One region of the Lentzea chajnantorensis genome, then DNA from elsewhere that is predicted to be linked to it. Evidence: riboswitches for the same ligand, from Rfam matches in the RefSeq annotation. Region 1 holds a riboswitch; each other region holds the start of a gene.

Region 1 (5,299 bases):
CCGCGCGGTTCGTCGCCGCGCTGCCCGACGGCGTGCCGGGACGGTCGCTGTCGGAGGCGCTGCACAGCGGCGCGGACCTGACCGTGGTGCGCGAGGCGTTCTCGTCGGGCATGAGCGTCAGCCTGGTGGCCGGCGCCGTGTCCGTGTTCCTGGGAGGTGTTGTGGCGAGCGTGCTGCTGCGGCGTGCCTAGTATCGAGCCGTGGACAGCGTGTGGTTCGGCAAACCCAGGCCGGCGAGCGGCCAGCACCTCGGCCTGAGCCGGGAGGCCATCGTCCGCAAGGCGATGGAGGTGCTGGACGAGCACGGCCTGGCGAAGCTGTCCATGCGCAAGCTCGCCGCCGAGCTGGGCGCGGCCCCGATGTCGCTGTACTGGCACGTGCCCACCAAGGACGCGCTCATCGAGCTGTGCCTCGACGAGATCTACGGCGAGTTCCCGCGCCCGGCTCCCGGCGCCGCGTGGGAACCCGCGCTGCGCGAGATGATGCACGCGTTCCGCCGTCTTGCGCTCGCACACCCGTGGTGGGTGCGCGGCATCGGCGAGTTCACCACCATCGGTCCCAACGCCGTCGCCATGGCCGACGCGATGCTCGAACCCATGCGGGCGGCCGGCCTGACGATGGTCCAGGCGTCGCAGGCGATGTCGGCGGTGTCGAGCTTCGTCGTCGGGTACACGACGGCGGAGGCGAACTTCCGCAGCCGCGGCGGCCACGACGAACCGCCACCGGACCTCGGCCGGATCGCGGACCTGTACCGGGAGAAGCACCCCCGCTACGTCGAGATGCTGGACCAGCAGGAGCTGTGGTCGCTGGAGGGGCAGTTCGAGTTCGGGCTGGACTGCGTGATCGACGGGGTCAAGGCGCGGGTGGCCGCGCTGCGGTGACCGCGAGGAGGCGCGCCCGTGAAAGGCGAAACCCCCGCAGCGTGCTCCGCGTGCGGGGGCTCCTCCATCCGACTGGCTCTCAGACCACGGACTCCAGCGGCGTGTGCACCAGGCCGGTCGCCTCGGCCACCGGGCCGTTGGTCAGCTGACCGGCGTGCGCGTTGAGGCCCAGGGCGAGCGAACGGTCGTCCTTCAGCGCCTTCTCCCAGCCCTTGCCGGCCAGCGCGACCGCGTAGGGCAGCGTCACGTTGGTGAGCGCGTAGGTGGAGGTGCGGGGGACGGCGCCGGGCATGTTGGCGACGCAGTAGAACACCGAGTTGTGGACCTCGTAGGTCGGCTCGGCGTGCGTGGTGGCGCGCGAGTCCTCGAAGCAGCCGCCCTGGTCGATGGCGATGTCGACGAGCACCGAACCCGGCTTCATCTCCGCGACCAGCGCGTTCGAGACGAGCTTCGGGGCCGCGGCACCCGGCACCAGGACGGCGCCGATGACCAGGTCGGCCTCGCGGACGGCCTGCTCGATCGCGAACGAGTTGGACGCGAGCGTGCGCAGGCGGCCCTGGAACTGGGCGTCGACCTGGCGCAGGCGGTCGACGTTGGTGTCGAGGATCTGCACGTCGGCGCCCATGCCGACGGCGATGGTGGCGGCGTTGACACCGGCCACACCGCCGCCGATCACGACAACGCGGGCCGGGGCGACACCGGGGACGCCGCCGGGCAGCACGCCGCGGCCACCGGAGGGCTTCATCAGGCTGAACGCGCCCACCTGCGGGGCGAGGCGGCCCGCGACCTCGGACATCGGGGCGAGCAGCGGCAGCGAGCGGTTCGGCAGCTGCACCGTCTCGTAGGCGATGGCCGTGGTGCCGGAGGCCAGCAGGGCCTCGGTCAGCGGCTTGTCGGCGGCGAGGTGCAGGTAGGTGAAGAGGGTCTGGCCGGAGCGCAGGCGGGGGTACTCCTCCGCGATCGGCTCCTTGACCTTGAGGACCAGGTCGCCCTCGGCCCAGACGTCGTCGGCGGTCGGGAGGACCTTCGCACCCGCGGCGAGGTACTCCTCGTCGGTGATCGCGGAGCCCAGACCGGCGCCCTGCTCGACGTACACGTCGTGGCCCCGGCTGGTCAGCTCGTGGGCCCCGGCCGGCGTGAGGGCGACGCGGTACTCGTGGTTCTTGATCTCGCGAGGAACGGCGATCCGCACGATGACTCCTCCGTTTCGGCTGGCTGCTATCTCACAATGTGGGGCAGCCGGGAGGTCATGTCACTGTGCGGGTCGCACTGTTCGGGACCAGGCCGGTTGTGCTGCTGGGACAAAGCGACCTGCGCCACGCCTGTACCGGTCCCGCGTTGACACCCGGTGGCGGGCCCACATAGCGTTCCCACCGGAACTGAATAACGGCCGCGGTGCCCCTGATGGGCACCAGAACCCGGGTGGGAGAGACCTCGACGAGCTGGTCGGGGCGCCGAAGGGGCAAGCTCCCGCACACTCTCAGGCAGCAAGACCACTCGGGGTAGGCAACTCTGCACGGCGGAGGGGCGCACGTTTCCTGCCCGTCATCTGCCAGAGGAGTCGCCGTGGAGTTCCCCGAGAACCTGCTCTACACCGCCGAACACGAGTGGGTCGACTGGACGCCGGGCACCCAGGACCCGTTGACCTGCGGGATCACCGAGTACGCCGCGGACGCGCTGGGTGACATCGTCTTCGTCCAGCTCCCCGAGGTCGGGGCCGAGGTCGTCTCCAACCAGGTCTGCGGTGAGCTGGAGTCCACCAAGTCCGTCAGCGACCTGTTCTCCCCGGTCACCGGCGAGGTCCTCGAGGTCAACACCGCCGTCGTCGACGACCCGGCGATCATCAACACCGACCCGTACGGCGCCGGCTGGCTGTTCAAGGTGCGCGTGGACTCCGCGGAGGACCTGCTCACCGCGGCCAAGTACGCCGAGCTCACCTCGGACTGACCCGCTCGCACCCACCACGAAGGACTGATCAGTGGCGATCAGCGTTTTCGACCTGTTCTCCGTCGGCATCGGGCCGTCCAGCTCGCACACCGTCGGCCCGATGCGCGCCGCCGCCATGTTCGTCGAGAAGCTCGGCGCCCGCGCGTCCGAAGTGGACCGCGTGCACGTCGAGCTGTTCGGCTCGCTCGGCGCCACCGGGCACGGCCACGGCAGCCCCAAGGCCGTGTTCCTCGGCCTGGAGGGCAACCTCCCGGAGGAGGTGGACCCCGCGGCCGCCGCCCACCGCGTCGAGAAGATCGTCGCGAGTGGACGGCTGCGGCTCGGCGGCACGCACGAGATCGGCTTCGCGCACGACCGCGACCTCGTCATGCACCGCCGCAAGTCGCTCCCGTTGCACCCCAACGGCATGAGCTTCGAGGCGTTCCGCGGTGACGAGCCGGTCGAGCACGCCGTCTACTACTCGATCGGCGGCGGCTTCGTCGTCGACGAGAACGCGTCCGGCAGCGACCGCATCAAACCCGACTCGACCCCGCTGCCGCACCCGTTCCTGACCGGCGACGAGCTGCTCGCGCGCTGCCGAGAGACCGGCCTGTCGATCAGCGAGATCATGATGGCCAACGAGCTGTCGTGGCGCTCGGAGGAGGAGGTGCGGGCCGGGCTCCTGCACATCTGGCACGTGATGCAGGAGTGCGTCGAACGCGGCTGCACCGAGCAGGGCATCCTGCCCGGCGGTCTCAAGGTCCGCCGCCGCGCCGCCGAGATGCGCAAACGGCTGGAGGGCGAGCACTTCGTCACCGACCCGCTGCGCGTCATGGACTGGGTCACGCTCTTCGCGCTGGCCGTCAACGAGGAGAACGCGGCCGGCGGCCGGGTCGTCACCGCACCGACGAACGGCGCGGCCGGCATCGTGCCCGCGGTCCTGCACTACTACACCAGGTTCGTGCCCGGTGCGAACGACGACGGCGTGGTGAGGTTCCTGCTCACCGCAGGCGCCATCGGCGTGCTGTTCAAGGAGAACGCCTCGATCTCCGGCGCCGAGGTCGGCTGCCAGGGCGAGGTCGGCTCCGCGTGCTCGATGGCCGCCGGTGGTCTCGCCGAGGTCCTCGGCGGCACCCCGGAGCAGGTCGAGAACGCCGCCGAGATCGCCATGGAGCACAACCTCGGCCTCACGTGCGACCCGATCGGCGGCCTGGTGCAGATCCCGTGCATCGAACGCAACGCCGTCGCGTCCGTCAAGGCGATCACCGCGGTGCGCATGGCGTTGCGCGGCGACGGCTCGCACTTCGTGTCGCTGGACAAGGTCATCAAGACCATGCGGGACACCGGCAAGGACATGTCGGTGAAGTACAAGGAGACGGCGCGCGGCGGTCTCGCCGTCAACGTCATCGAGTGCTGAGGCCGGTCAGGGCCTGGCGTCGTACCGGCGCTGGGCCTCGATCACGTCCGGCATCCGCGACTCCAGCAGCACGATCAACGCCATCAGCTTCTCCGCCGTCTCGCGCCCGAGCGGCGTGAGGCTGTAGTCGACCCGCGGCGGGTTCGTCGGCTGCGCGTCGCGGTGCACGAGCCCGTCGCGCTCCAGCGCGTGCAACGTCTGGGACAGCATCTTCTCGCTGACGCCGTCGACCCGGCGGCGCAGCTCGTTGAACCGCAGCGACCCGTCGACCAGCGCGCTCAGCGTCAGGCTGCCCCACCGGCCGGTGACGTGCTCCAGCGTGGGACGTGACGGGCACGCCTTCGCGAACACGGTGAACTCCATGTCCGCGAGGGTACCCCATTGCACTTACGAAAAGTTAGTGCTCGCTCGGACGGCAGGCCCGCACACAGCGCGTGTGCGGGCCTGCCGGCTCAGAACGGCCAGTCGGCGTCGCGCCCCGCCTCGATCAGCGGAACCGCGCGGAACGTCGCGTCCGTCAGGCCACCGAACTCGTGCCGGTTCCCCGTGCCCGACGCGAACGCCCCCTGCCGGTACCCGCCCAGGTTGAACCCGTAGACCGGCACGTGCCGCGGCACGACGTCGTCGACCCCGGCACCGCCCGGCCCGGCGACCGTCTGCATGTCCGAGATGATGAACACCCGGTCGTGCCCTCGGTACGAGCTCTTCAGCGCACCGATGACGTCGGTGCCGTGCCCCACCTCACCGACCCTGCCCAGGAACCGGTCGACCTCGCTGATGACCGACGCCCCTCGCCGCAGCTCGTGGCGGAACACGCCGGTCGCGAACCCGTGGACGTCGACCTGCTCGCCCTTGGCCCCGAGCGCCACGCCGAACACGGCCGCGGCCTTGGCCGGCGTGACCTTCGAACGCGCCGAGTAGCCCGTGCAGGTCATCGACCCCGAGGTGTCGATCAGCACGAGCGACCGGCCCGGCAGCGCCGGCAGGTTGCCCAGCGACGCCTGCAGCGCCCGGTCGAGCGCGTGGCCCCAGCGCAGGCTCGGCGCGCCGCCTCGTACGCCGAGAGGAAGCGGAA
Region 2 (5,299 bases), 770 kb from region 1:
CCGCTCTCACCCGATCGAGTGCTCTTTCACGTCACGCGGGGGCCCCGCGTTCCCCACAGGGAAACGCGGGGCCCCCGCGTGACGTTCGAACAGGCGGAGAAGGGGTGGCGCCGGAGGTCCGGTGCCGCCCCTTCGTTGCCACAGGGTTAGAGCGTGGAGTACAGCGGGTGCTTCGCGGCCAGCACCTCGACGCGGGCGCGCAGCTCGTCGATCGCGGCGCCCGGCTTGAGGGCCTCGGCGATCACGTCGGCGACCTCGGTGAAGTCCACCTCGCCGAAGCCGCGGGTGGCCAGTGCCGGGGTGCCGATGCGCAGACCCGAGGTGACCATCGGCGGGCGCGGGTCGTTGGGGACCGCGTTGCGGTTGACCGTGATGCCGATCCGGTGCAGCACGTCCTCGGCCTGCTTGCCGTCCAGCTCGGAGTTGACCAGGTCGACCAGGACCAGGTGCACGTCCGTGCCGCCGGTCAGCACCTTCACGCCGGCCTGCGCGACGTCGGGCTGCGAGAGGCGGTCGGCGAGGATGCGGGCGCCGTCGAGGGTGCGGCGCTGGCGGTCGGCGAACTCCTCCGACGCGGCGTGCTTGAACGCCACGGCCTTGGCGGCGATCACGTGCTCCAGCGGACCGCCCTGCTGGCCGGGGAACACCGCCGAGTTGATCTTCTTGGCGATGTCGGCGTCGTTCGACAGGATCACGCCGCCGCGCGGACCGCCGAGGGTCTTGTGCGTCGTCGTGGTCGTGACGTGGGCGTGCGGGACGGGCGAGGGGTGCAGGCCCGCGGCCACGAGGCCCGCGAAGTGCGCCATGTCGACCATCAGGTAGGCCTCGACCGAGTCCGCGATGCGGCGGAACTCGGCGAAGTCCAGCTGGCGCGGGTAGGCGGACCAGCCGGCGACGATCAGCTTCGGGCGGTGCTCGGTGGCGAGGCGCTCGACCTCGGCCATGTCGACGCGGCCGTCACCGTCGGAGACGTGGTACGGCACGACGTTGTAGAGCTTGCCGGAGAAGTTGATGCGCATGCCGTGGGTCAGGTGACCGCCGTGCGCGAGGTCCAGGCCGAGGATCGTGTCGCCGGGCTGCAGCAGCGCGAACATCGCGGCGGCGTTGGCCTGGGCGCCGGAGTGCGGCTGGACGTTGGCGAAACCGGCGCCGAAGAGCGACTTGATGCGCTCGATGGCGAGGCGCTCGACGACGTCGACGTGCTCGCAGCCACCGTAGTAGCGGCGGCCGGGGTAGCCCTCCGCGTACTTGTTGGTCAGCACCGAACCCTGGGCCTGCAGCACCGAGACCGGCGTGAAGTTCTCCGAGGCGATCATCTCGAGGGTGCCCTGCTGGCGCGCCAGCTCGGCCGCAACGGCCTGCGCGACCTCGGGGTCGTACTCCGCGAGGGAGGCGTTGAACTGGTCGGACATCTGGAGGATCTCCCTACTTGGCGCGCTTGTAGAACGGAAGTGCGACGACCTCGACCGGCTGCTTCTTGCCGCGGACGTCCACCAGCAGAGGGGTGCCGGGCGCGGAGCTCGCCCGGTTCACGTAGGCCATCGCCACCGAGTAGCCCAGGGTCGGCGACAGCGCGCCCGAGGTCACCTCGCCGACGACCTCGTCGCCGTTCAGCACGGCGTAACCGTGGCGGGGCGCGCGGCGCTCGGGGGTCTTCAGGCCGACCAGCACGGAGTCCACATCGGACTCGGACACCTCGGCCAGCGCCTCGCGGCCGACGAAGTCGCCCGGCTTGTCGAGCTTCACGACCCGGCCGAGACCCGCGTGGTACGGGGTGAGCGAGGTGGTCAGCTCGTTGCCGTACAACGGCATCCCGGCTTCCAGGCGCAACGTGTCACGGCAGCCGAGACCGCACGGCTTGAGCTCGTGCGGCTGCCCGGCCTCCAGCAGCGCCGTCCACACTGCGGCGGCGTCGTCGGGCGCGACGAACAGCTCGAAGCCCTCCTCGCCGGTGTAGCCGGTGCGCGCGAGCAGCGCGTCCACTCCGGCCACCTTCGAGGGGTAGGAGGCGTAGTACTTCACCGTCGACAGGTCGGTGTCGGTCAGTCCGGCGAGGACCTCCACCGACTTCGGACCCTGGATCGCGATCAACGCGTAGTCCGTGGACCTGTCCGTGACGGCGGTGTCGAAACCGGCGGCCCGCTCGACGAGCGCCTCGGCGACCACGGCGGCGTTCGAGGCGTTGGCGACGACCATGAACTCCTCGTCGCCCAGCCGGTAGACGATCAGGTCGTCGACCACGCCGCCGTCGGCCTGGGTGATCATCGTGTAGCGGGCCTTGCCGACCGCGAGCGCGGAGATGTGGCCGACCAGCGCGTAGTCGAGTGCGGCACCGGCCTGCGGCCCGGTCAGCACGATCTCACCCATGTGCGTGAGGTCGAACAGGCCGGCGGTGGTGCGCACGGCGTGGTGCTCGGCCAGCTCGCTGGAGTAGCGCAGCGGCATCTTCCAGCCCGCGAAGTCGGTGAACATCGCGCCGAGCGACTCGTGCTCAGCGTTCAGTGGCGTGAGGCGGGACATCAGAACGCTCCTCCAGGGTGCGCCGAAGAGCCGGGCCAGGCCGGCTGAGGCAACAGAAGAATGACACGGTCCACCGGAGACTCCTCACCAGAGCGAGCCTCCCCCTCTGTCATGAGCCTGAGAGCTTCGTCGCCGGAGCGACTTGCACCGTGGGCGAGGCTCCTGATGAGCCTGCTTTCCAGAGTTGCCTTCGTCGTGCGGTATCTGTGCCTGAGAGATTCCGGGGAGGAGTTGCTCCTTCGGCGCTCCCGCTGAAGGGAGCTTCTCCCGCGCGACATCGACGGCCGTGTTCAGTTGGTTGCCCCAGACGCTAGCAGGCCGAACGTCACAGCGGCACGCCCTGAGCAGTCTTCTCCACCACCTTGCGCTCCGCCCAGAACGACAGGAACGGGATCGTCCCCGCGACCAGCACGAGCGCGGTGCCCTTGATGGACCAGCGCAGCTTCAGCGCCAGGTCGACCGAAAGCACCAGGTAGATGGCGTAGAGGAACCCGTGGATCGGGCCGACGACCTTCATCGCCTGGTCCATGCCGGCGGCGTACTTCAGCACCATCGCCACGACCAGCAGCAGCAGGAAGACACCGACCACGTAAGCCATGACCCGGAACCGGGTCAACGCACCCTTCATCTGCCCGCCTTCGCTCAACGACCGTCCCGCGCGTTGAGGTCCGCGAGCATGCGGTTGTAGGCCGCGAGCTCCGCGTCTTCTTCGTCGTCGAAGTGCTCGACAGGCGCGGGTTTGACGGCGTCAACGGTAGTCACCGGTGCGACGGGGGGTGCAACCGGCTCCGGTGCGGAGAGAGCCTCGTCACGGCGCTGGCGCGCGAGACGGCGGAACCGCCACACCATGAAGAGGGGGAAGAGGCCGAAGAGCGGCCACTGGAGCACGTACCCGAGGTTCTGGAACGTGCCGCTCGCGGACTCGAAGCGCTGCCACTGCCACCACGCGAGCCCGCAGCAGAGGACCAGCGCCGCCAGACAGGCGAGCGCGATCAGCACACGCTGGGGAGTAAGGAGGCCGCGCACGACCTCCACACTACTGGGGTGAGGCCTCCTGTCAGGAGGCCACCCGTGAGGGGTAGCGCGCCACGGGAGCGCGCGTGCCCGTTTGCGAGTGAACTTCGGGGCTGCCGATGCCTCGACAGCCCGCTTCTCCTACGCCACGCCGTCCCGGCGCTGCCTCTGCAGACGAGCAACGCACCAGGCCGCGGCCGAACCGCGGCGGAGGTGCTGGAGAACCGTCATCGGTCCCAGGCGCCTTCCGAGGTCGGCAGGCGTGAGGCCGGCGGCGCGGTAGTCGAGCGCGCGCTGGTCCAGCGGGCTGATGCCCGCGTCCCACCACTGCTCGGCCTCGGCGACGTCGCCCACCAGCTGCCAGTAGCTCGCCGCGGCGGCGAGCAGTGCCTCGGGTGCCTCCGGCGCCCGCTTGCGCATCGCGGCCACGTAGGCCGGATCCGCCGAGTCGACCTTGACCAAGCCACGCGGCCCACTCCTGCCTCCCCGCTGCACGGGGATGCCGGGCGCCGAGGGGGGAGCCTCCGCGAGCCACGCGTTCTTGATCCGGTTCACCTCCTGCATCTCTGCGTCGTCAGACCGTTCAGCCGCCCACTGCTGCAACAGCTCGTGGACCCCGGAGTCCTCGACCATCCATGCCTCCTCGTCGGTCGGGGATCGGCCATTGCAGCGGAAGGTATTCGGTAGGTCTGACAATCGCCAGACCCTGAATCGCCAGAACACCCGTTACCAGTGCGTGATTGGCCTCATTCCACCCGTCCGGCTCAACGCGGAGGGCCGAGGATCACCGAGGGTCACTAGGCGACGGGGGTGGCCGTCCCGAAGAGGCTCCTGACGAAGGTGATGATCGACTCCGCACCCTCGCGCAGCCAGCCGAGGGCCGTCTGGACCCCCGACGCGGACTCTTCCGGCTGGGTGATCAGGAGGAACAGCACCAGCGCGACGCCCGCCAGCACCAGCACCTTCTTGAGGTTCACAGGTCCCTCTCCGTCCATGTCGCTCACAGGTGGGGCGGCGAACCGCCCGTGTCACCCGACATGCTCCCTCATTCACCCGTGCGATGAACAACCACCACGCCAGGCAGGGCGGCGGATCCACCGCCACCGCACGTCTGCACCGGGCCTGTTGTCACCCGAATGGCGGCTAAAGCCGCCGGTTTCCAGCGCCGATGTCCTGGGCACGAGGTGAGCGCGAGGACCCTCGAATCCCACAGCTTGGACAAGACACAGGTGCACCGGCCTCACCCGGATGCCGAATGCCCGGCATCACGCTCCGTCACGGCGTGGTGTCGTCATTAATGCGCCTCCGACCGTTCACGCAATTGCTCCAGCCCGCCGCAGTTCCGCAATTCGGTCTTCCGCCACACCCATGTTCGCGAGCACTTCCGCGGTGTTCGCCCCGACCGGCACCGGAGGGGTCGGAACCGCCGCCGGGGTCCGGTCGAACCGGGGCGCCGGCGCCGGGTGCCGCACACCGGCGACGTCCACGAAGGTGGCGCGCTCCGCGGTGAACGGGTGCTCCGCCGCCTCGGCCGGGGTCAGCACCGGCGCCAGGCAGGCGTCCGTGTCCCGCGCGAGGTCGGCCCACTCGTCCCTGGTGCGGGTCCTGACCGCCGCCGCGATGTGTTCGCGCAGCTCAGGCCACCGGGCCGGGTCGTTGCGCGACGGTGCGTCCGCCAGCCCCAGCACGCGCACCAGGTCGGCGTAGAACTTCTCCTCCAGCGCGCCGATGGCCACGTACCTGCCGTCCGCGGCCTCGTAGACGT
Region 3 (5,299 bases), 1.1 Mb from region 1:
GGGGGCGACTCGAACGCGATAGGTTTTACCGGAAACGACGGACCCAGCAGCAGGAGGAGAGCTGAGGTGAGCACGAACGACGGCCCAGGCGTTCCGCCGGAGCAGTCCCCGGAGCGGACCTCCGTCTTCCGGGCGGACTTCCTCCAGGAGATGGAAGGCGGCGCCGAGGCGCCCGCACAGGAGCCGGCCGTTGCCGGTGTCGACGCCCTTCCCGCCGGTTCCGCGCTGCTCGTGGTGAAGCGCGGCCCGAACGCCGGTTCGCGGTTCCTGCTGGACCGCGACACGACGAGCGCGGGGCGCCACCCCGACAGCGACATCTTCCTCGACGACGTGACGGTCTCGCGCCGCCACGCCGAGTTCCGCCGGGAGGGCGGCGAGTTCGTCGTGATCGACGTGGGCAGCCTCAACGGCACCTACGTCAACCGCGAGCCGGTCGACCAGGCCGTCCTCGCGAACGGCGACGAGGTCCAGATCGGCAAGTTCCGCCTGGTCTTCCTGACCGGTCCCGGCTCCGCGGGAGCCTGACGGCCTGGGACCGGCCGGTCCCGGGTCTGCGGGATGACGAGCGTCGGGGCGGTGCTCACGCAGCTCCGCCCCGAGTTCCACCGTGCAGTGCTGTTGCCGTCTTCTCCACTGTTTTGCGTCATTGAGCAGTTCGCCGCGCTCCGCGGGAGTTTTCCTGCGTCGAGCCCGAACGCACTCGTGCGCTGACCGCCTTTGCGCGGAACTCCTGCCGGTTCGCCGTGCTTTCCGGGAATCGGCCGGCCTCTTCCGCTCGTTGTACCCGGTGCGGGGAAGAGCGGGTTCGAGCGGCCATCGTCTTGATCACGTTCTGCCCGCAACGATTGAGCACACGGCCCGCTTGGCGGGTAGCGTCGAACGCGTGTGCCGGGGGATGCTCGGAGACGTTCCGGGTACTCCCCAACGAGTCAGAGGGAGGCGAGACCCGATGAGCGAGATGCGTGTCGTGGGCGTCCGGGTGGAGCTGCCCCAGAACCAGCCGATCCTCCTGCTGCGCGAAACCGAGGGTGAGCGGTACCTGCCGATCTGGATCGGCTCGGTCGAGGCCACCGCGATCGCGCTGGAGCAGCAGGGCGTGCGACCGGCCCGCCCGCTCACCCACGACCTGCTCAAGGACGTCATCGGGGCGCTGGGCCGCAACCTCGAACAGGTGCGGATCACCGACCTGCAGGAGGGCACGTTCTTCGCCGAGCTCGTGTTCGACGGCGACGTGCGCGTGTCCGCCCGCCCGTCCGACTCGGTGGCCCTCGCACTGCGCGTCGGCGTGCCGATCCACGCGGAGGAGTCCGTGCTGGCGGAGGCCGGTCTGATCATCCCGGACGAGCAGGAGGACGAGGTCGAGAAGTTCCGCGAGTTCCTCGACTCCGTGTCTCCCGAGGACTTCCGGGGCGCCGACACCTGAGTTCCCCCGACTGTCGCTGACCGTCTTGTTCGGACCCGGCGCCGATCGGTGGGGTGTCCCTCGATCGGACTACTTTCCGCACATCATGGCCGCTAAACAATCACTAAACGTCACCTGAACGTCCTAGTTCGGGTGACGGTGCGGACCCCCGCCTCAGGTTGGGGGCCAACACTCCCCGCGCGTCGCGTTGACCTGCCCTCGGAGCGGTCTTACCGTCGAACTCGAGTGGACGTCGCCGGTCTGCGCGAGTGGACCAGGCGGCTTGACGGCCCCGACTTTCGTGGCCGTTGGCGAGGGGAGGCAGGCGTGGTCGAGGAAGCGCCCTTGCGGGCCGAATCCGGGCAGCAGGGTGAGCTGTTCCCGGACTCCTCGCTGCCGGACGAACTCGTCGGCTACCGGGGACCCGCGGCGTGCCAGATCGCCGGGATCACCTACCGGCAGCTCGACTACTGGGCCAGGACCGGCCTGGTCGCGCCGACGGTGCGGATGGCGCACGGCTCCGGCAGCCAGCGGCTCTACTCCTTCAAGGACATCCTCGTCCTGAAGGTCGTGAAGCGGCTGCTGGACACCGGGGTCTCGCTGCAGAACATCAGGGTCGCCGTCGACCACCTGCGCCGCCGCGGCGTGCAGGACCTGGCGCGGATCACGCTCTTCTCCGACGGCACGACCGTCTACGAGTGCACCTCCCCCGAGGAGGTCGTCGACCTGCTCCAGGGCGGGCAGGGCGTGTTCGGCATCGCGGTGAGCGGTGCGATGCGGGAGATCAGCGGGACCATCCACGAGTTCCCGGCCGAACGTGCGGACGGCGTGGAGATCGCGCCGATGACCGAGGACGAGCTGACCCGCCGCCGCCGGGAGCGCGCCACCGGCTGACCCGCTGTCGCCGGCTCAGCCGGTCCCGTCGCTGAGACGTAGGTCGCGTCGGTGGGGACTGGCGGGCCTGCCTGCGGGTACTCTTCACGGGTAGTCGCTGAACTCAGGCGGGAGAGACCGGGTGCTGCACCCGGCGCCGAAGGAGCAAGTTCCTCCCCGGGAACCTCTCAGGCACCCAGGACCGCGTGAGCGAGACGCCTCTGGAAAGCGGATCTCTCGAGATCCCGCCGACGGTGAAAGCCCGCTCTCGTGGCGGGTGAACCTCTCAGGCGCCCGATGCCGGGTACGGACAGAGCGGGGAGGGCACCAGGACACGTGTGCCCGCAGCCCCCCGGAGGCGTTAGATGACGCAGGACCGCATTCCGCTCGCCGCTCTCGAGCACGGCACCCCGTTCGCGGACCGGCACGTCGGCCCGCGCCCCGCCGAGCTCGCCCGCATCCTCGACGTGATCGGTGTCGGATCGCTGGAGGAGCTGGCGCAGCACGCGGTGCCCTCGTCCATCCACGAGCGCGACCTGGTGCTGGACCTGCCGGCGCCCGCCACGGAGACCGAGGCGCTGGCCGAGCTGCGCGCGCTCGCCTCCCAGAACCGGCCGATGACCCAGATGATCGGCCTGGGCTACTACGACACCGTGACGCCGGGCGTGATCCTGCGCAACGTCCTGGAGTCGCCCGCCTGGTACACCGCGTACACGCCGTACCAGCCGGAGATCTCGCAGGGCCGCCTGGAGGCGCTGCTGAACTTCCAGACGATGGTCGGCGACCTGACCGGCCTGCCGATGGCCAACGCGTCCATGCTGGACGAGTCGACCGCCGCCGCCGAGGCCATGACCCTGGTGCGCCGCGCGGGCAGGGCGAAGTCGAACAAGTTCGTCGTGGACGCCGACACGCTGCCGCAGACGCTGGCCGTGATCGAGACCCGCGCCGAGCCGCTGGGCATCGAGGTCGTCGTCGCCGACCTGTCGCAGGGCATCGAGGGCCTGGGCCTGGGCGGTGACTTCTTCGGCGTGCTGCTGTCCTACCCCGGTGCGTCCGGTGTGGTCCGCGACCAGGCCGCGCTGGTGGAGGAGATCCACGCCGCCGGCGCGCAGGCCGTCGTCGTCGCCGACCTGCTGGCGCTGACGCTGCTGCGCCCGCCCGGTGAGATCGGCGCGGACGTCGTCGTCGGCACCACCCAGCGCTTCGGCGTGCCGATCGGCTTCGGCGGCCCGCACGCCGGCTACATGGCCGTCCGCTCCGGCCTGGAGCGCCAGCTGCCCGGCCGCCTCGTCGGCGTCTCCGTCGACGCTGACGGCTCGCTGGCCTACCGCCTGGCGCTGCAGACCCGCGAGCAGCACATCCGCCGTGAGAAGGCGACCTCGAACATCTGCACCGCGCAGGTGCTGCTCGCCGTGATCGCGTCGATGTACGCGGTCTACCACGGCCCCGAGGGCCTGCGCGCCATCGCGACCCGCGTGCACCGCCTGGCCACCGTCCTCGCGACGGGCCTGTGCGAGGCCGGTCTCGACGTCGTGCACGGCGAGTTCTTCGACACCGTGCAGGTGCGCGTCGAGGGCCGTGCCGCCGAGGTAGTCGCCAAGGCCCGCGAGCTCGGCATCAACCTGCGCCTCGTGGACGCCGACGTCGTGGCAATCGCTTGCGACGAGAAGACCACGCGCGCGCACGTCGTCGCCGTGTGGGAGGCGTTCGGCGTGACCGGGTCCGATGTGGACGCGATCGACACCGACACCGCCGACGGCATCCCGTCGGACCTGCGCCGCACCTCGGACTACCTGACCCACCCGGTGTTCCACGCGCACCGCTCCGAGACCGCGCTGCTGCGCTACCTGCGCGCACTGTCCGACAAGGACGTCGCGCTGGACCGCAGCATGATCCCGCTCGGCTCCTGCACGATGAAGCTGAACGCGACCGCGGAGATGGAGTCCATCACCTGGCCCGAGTTCTCGACGCTGCACCCGTTCGCGCCGGTCGAGGACGCGAAGGGCCTGCTGACGATCGTGTCGGACCTGGAGGCGTGGCTGGCCGAGGTCACCGGCTACGACGCCGTGTCGCTGCAGCCGAACGCCGGCTCGCAGGGCGAGTTCGCCGGCCTGCTGGCGATCCGCGCCTACCACCGCGCCAACGGCAACTCCGCCCGTGACGTCTGCCTGATCCCGTCGTCCGCGCACGGCACGAACGCCGCGTCCGCCGTCATGGCCGGCATGCGCGTCGTCGTCGTGAAGTGCGACGACAAGGGCAACATCGACATGGGCCACCTGCGCACCACGGTCGCCGAGCACGCCGACGACCTGGCCGCGATCATGATCACCTACCCGTCGACCCACGGCGTGTACGAGGACACCGTCCGCGAGGTCTGCGGCCTGGTCCACGACGCGGGCGGCCAGGTGTACGTCGACGGCGCGAACCTCAACGCGCTGATCGGCCTGGCCCGCTACGGCAAGTTCGGCTCGGACGTCTCGCACCTGAACCTGCACAAGACGTTCTGCATCCCGCACGGCGGCGGCGGCCCCGGCGTCGGCCCGATCGGCGTGAAGTCCCACCTCGCCCCGTTCCTGCCGAACCACCCGCTGCAGCCCACCGCGGGCCCCGAGACGGGCGTGGGCCCGATCTCCGCGGCCCCGTGGGGTTCCGCGTCGATCCTGCCGATCTCGTGGGCGTACGTGCGCATGATGGGCGGCGACGGCCTGCGCCGCGCGACCCTGACCGCCGTGGCCGCGGCGAACTACGTGGCGCGCCGCCTGGACGAGCACTACCCGGTCCTCTACACCGGCGAGGGCGGCTTCGTGGCCCACGAGTGCATCCTCGACCTGCGCCCGATCACCAAGGCCACCGGCGTGACGGTCGACGACGTGGCGAAGCGCCTGGCCGACTACGGCCTGCACGCCCCGACCATGTCGTTCCCGGTCGCCGGCACCCTGATGGTCGAGCCCACCGAGTCCGAGGACCTGGCCGAGATCGACCGGTTCATCGACGCCATGATCGCCATCAAGCGCGAGATCGACC

Evidence for each region. Region 1 has a riboswitch for glycine ahead of gcvH (glycine cleavage system protein GcvH). Riboswitches for the same ligand answer to the same signal wherever they lie in the genome.
Region 2: linked by a shared signal. The riboswitch ahead of gcvT (glycine cleavage system aminomethyltransferase GcvT) and the one ahead of gcvH (glycine cleavage system protein GcvH) in region 1 are both predicted to bind glycine.
Region 3: linked by a shared signal. The riboswitch ahead of gcvP (aminomethyl-transferring glycine dehydrogenase) and the one ahead of gcvH (glycine cleavage system protein GcvH) in region 1 are both predicted to bind glycine.

What each region holds. Positions count from the first base shown of each region.
Region 1 covers NZ_JBSDZT010000002.1:2,115,578-2,120,876, forward strand. Annotated here, with positions in the region: gene ACVDFE_RS11290 (MFS transporter) at 1-191, shown strand, start outside; gene ACVDFE_RS11295 (TetR/AcrR family transcriptional regulator C-terminal domain-containing protein) at 201-881, shown strand; gene ald (alanine dehydrogenase) at 961-2,073, opposite strand; glycine riboswitch at 2,295-2,387, shown strand; gene gcvH (glycine cleavage system protein GcvH) at 2,448-2,828, shown strand; gene ACVDFE_RS11310 (L-serine ammonia-lyase) at 2,860-4,224, shown strand; gene ACVDFE_RS11315 (winged helix-turn-helix transcriptional regulator) at 4,231-4,587, opposite strand; gene ACVDFE_RS11320 (hypothetical protein) at 4,677-5,159, opposite strand; gene ACVDFE_RS11325 (TROVE domain-containing protein) at 5,177-5,299, opposite strand, start outside.
Region 2 covers NZ_JBSDZT010000002.1:2,890,448-2,895,746, reverse strand. Annotated here, with positions in the region: gene glyA (serine hydroxymethyltransferase) at 147-1,412, opposite strand; gene gcvT (glycine cleavage system aminomethyltransferase GcvT) at 1,426-2,520, opposite strand; glycine riboswitch at 2,620-2,707, opposite strand; glycine riboswitch at 2,709-2,800, opposite strand; gene ACVDFE_RS14975 (DUF3817 domain-containing protein) at 2,846-3,148, opposite strand; gene ACVDFE_RS14970 (hypothetical protein) at 3,163-3,546, opposite strand; gene ACVDFE_RS14965 (helix-turn-helix transcriptional regulator) at 3,676-4,167, opposite strand; gene ACVDFE_RS14960 (hypothetical protein) at 4,332-4,511, opposite strand; gene ACVDFE_RS14955 (CaiB/BaiF CoA transferase family protein) at 4,848-5,299, opposite strand, start outside.
Region 3 covers NZ_JBSDZT010000002.1:3,214,301-3,219,599, forward strand. Annotated here, with positions in the region: gene garA (glycogen accumulation regulator GarA) at 67-525, shown strand; gene ACVDFE_RS16560 (bifunctional nuclease family protein) at 950-1,423, shown strand; gene ACVDFE_RS16565 (MerR family transcriptional regulator) at 1,730-2,296, shown strand; glycine riboswitch at 2,395-2,490, shown strand; gene gcvP (aminomethyl-transferring glycine dehydrogenase) at 2,641-5,299, shown strand, end outside.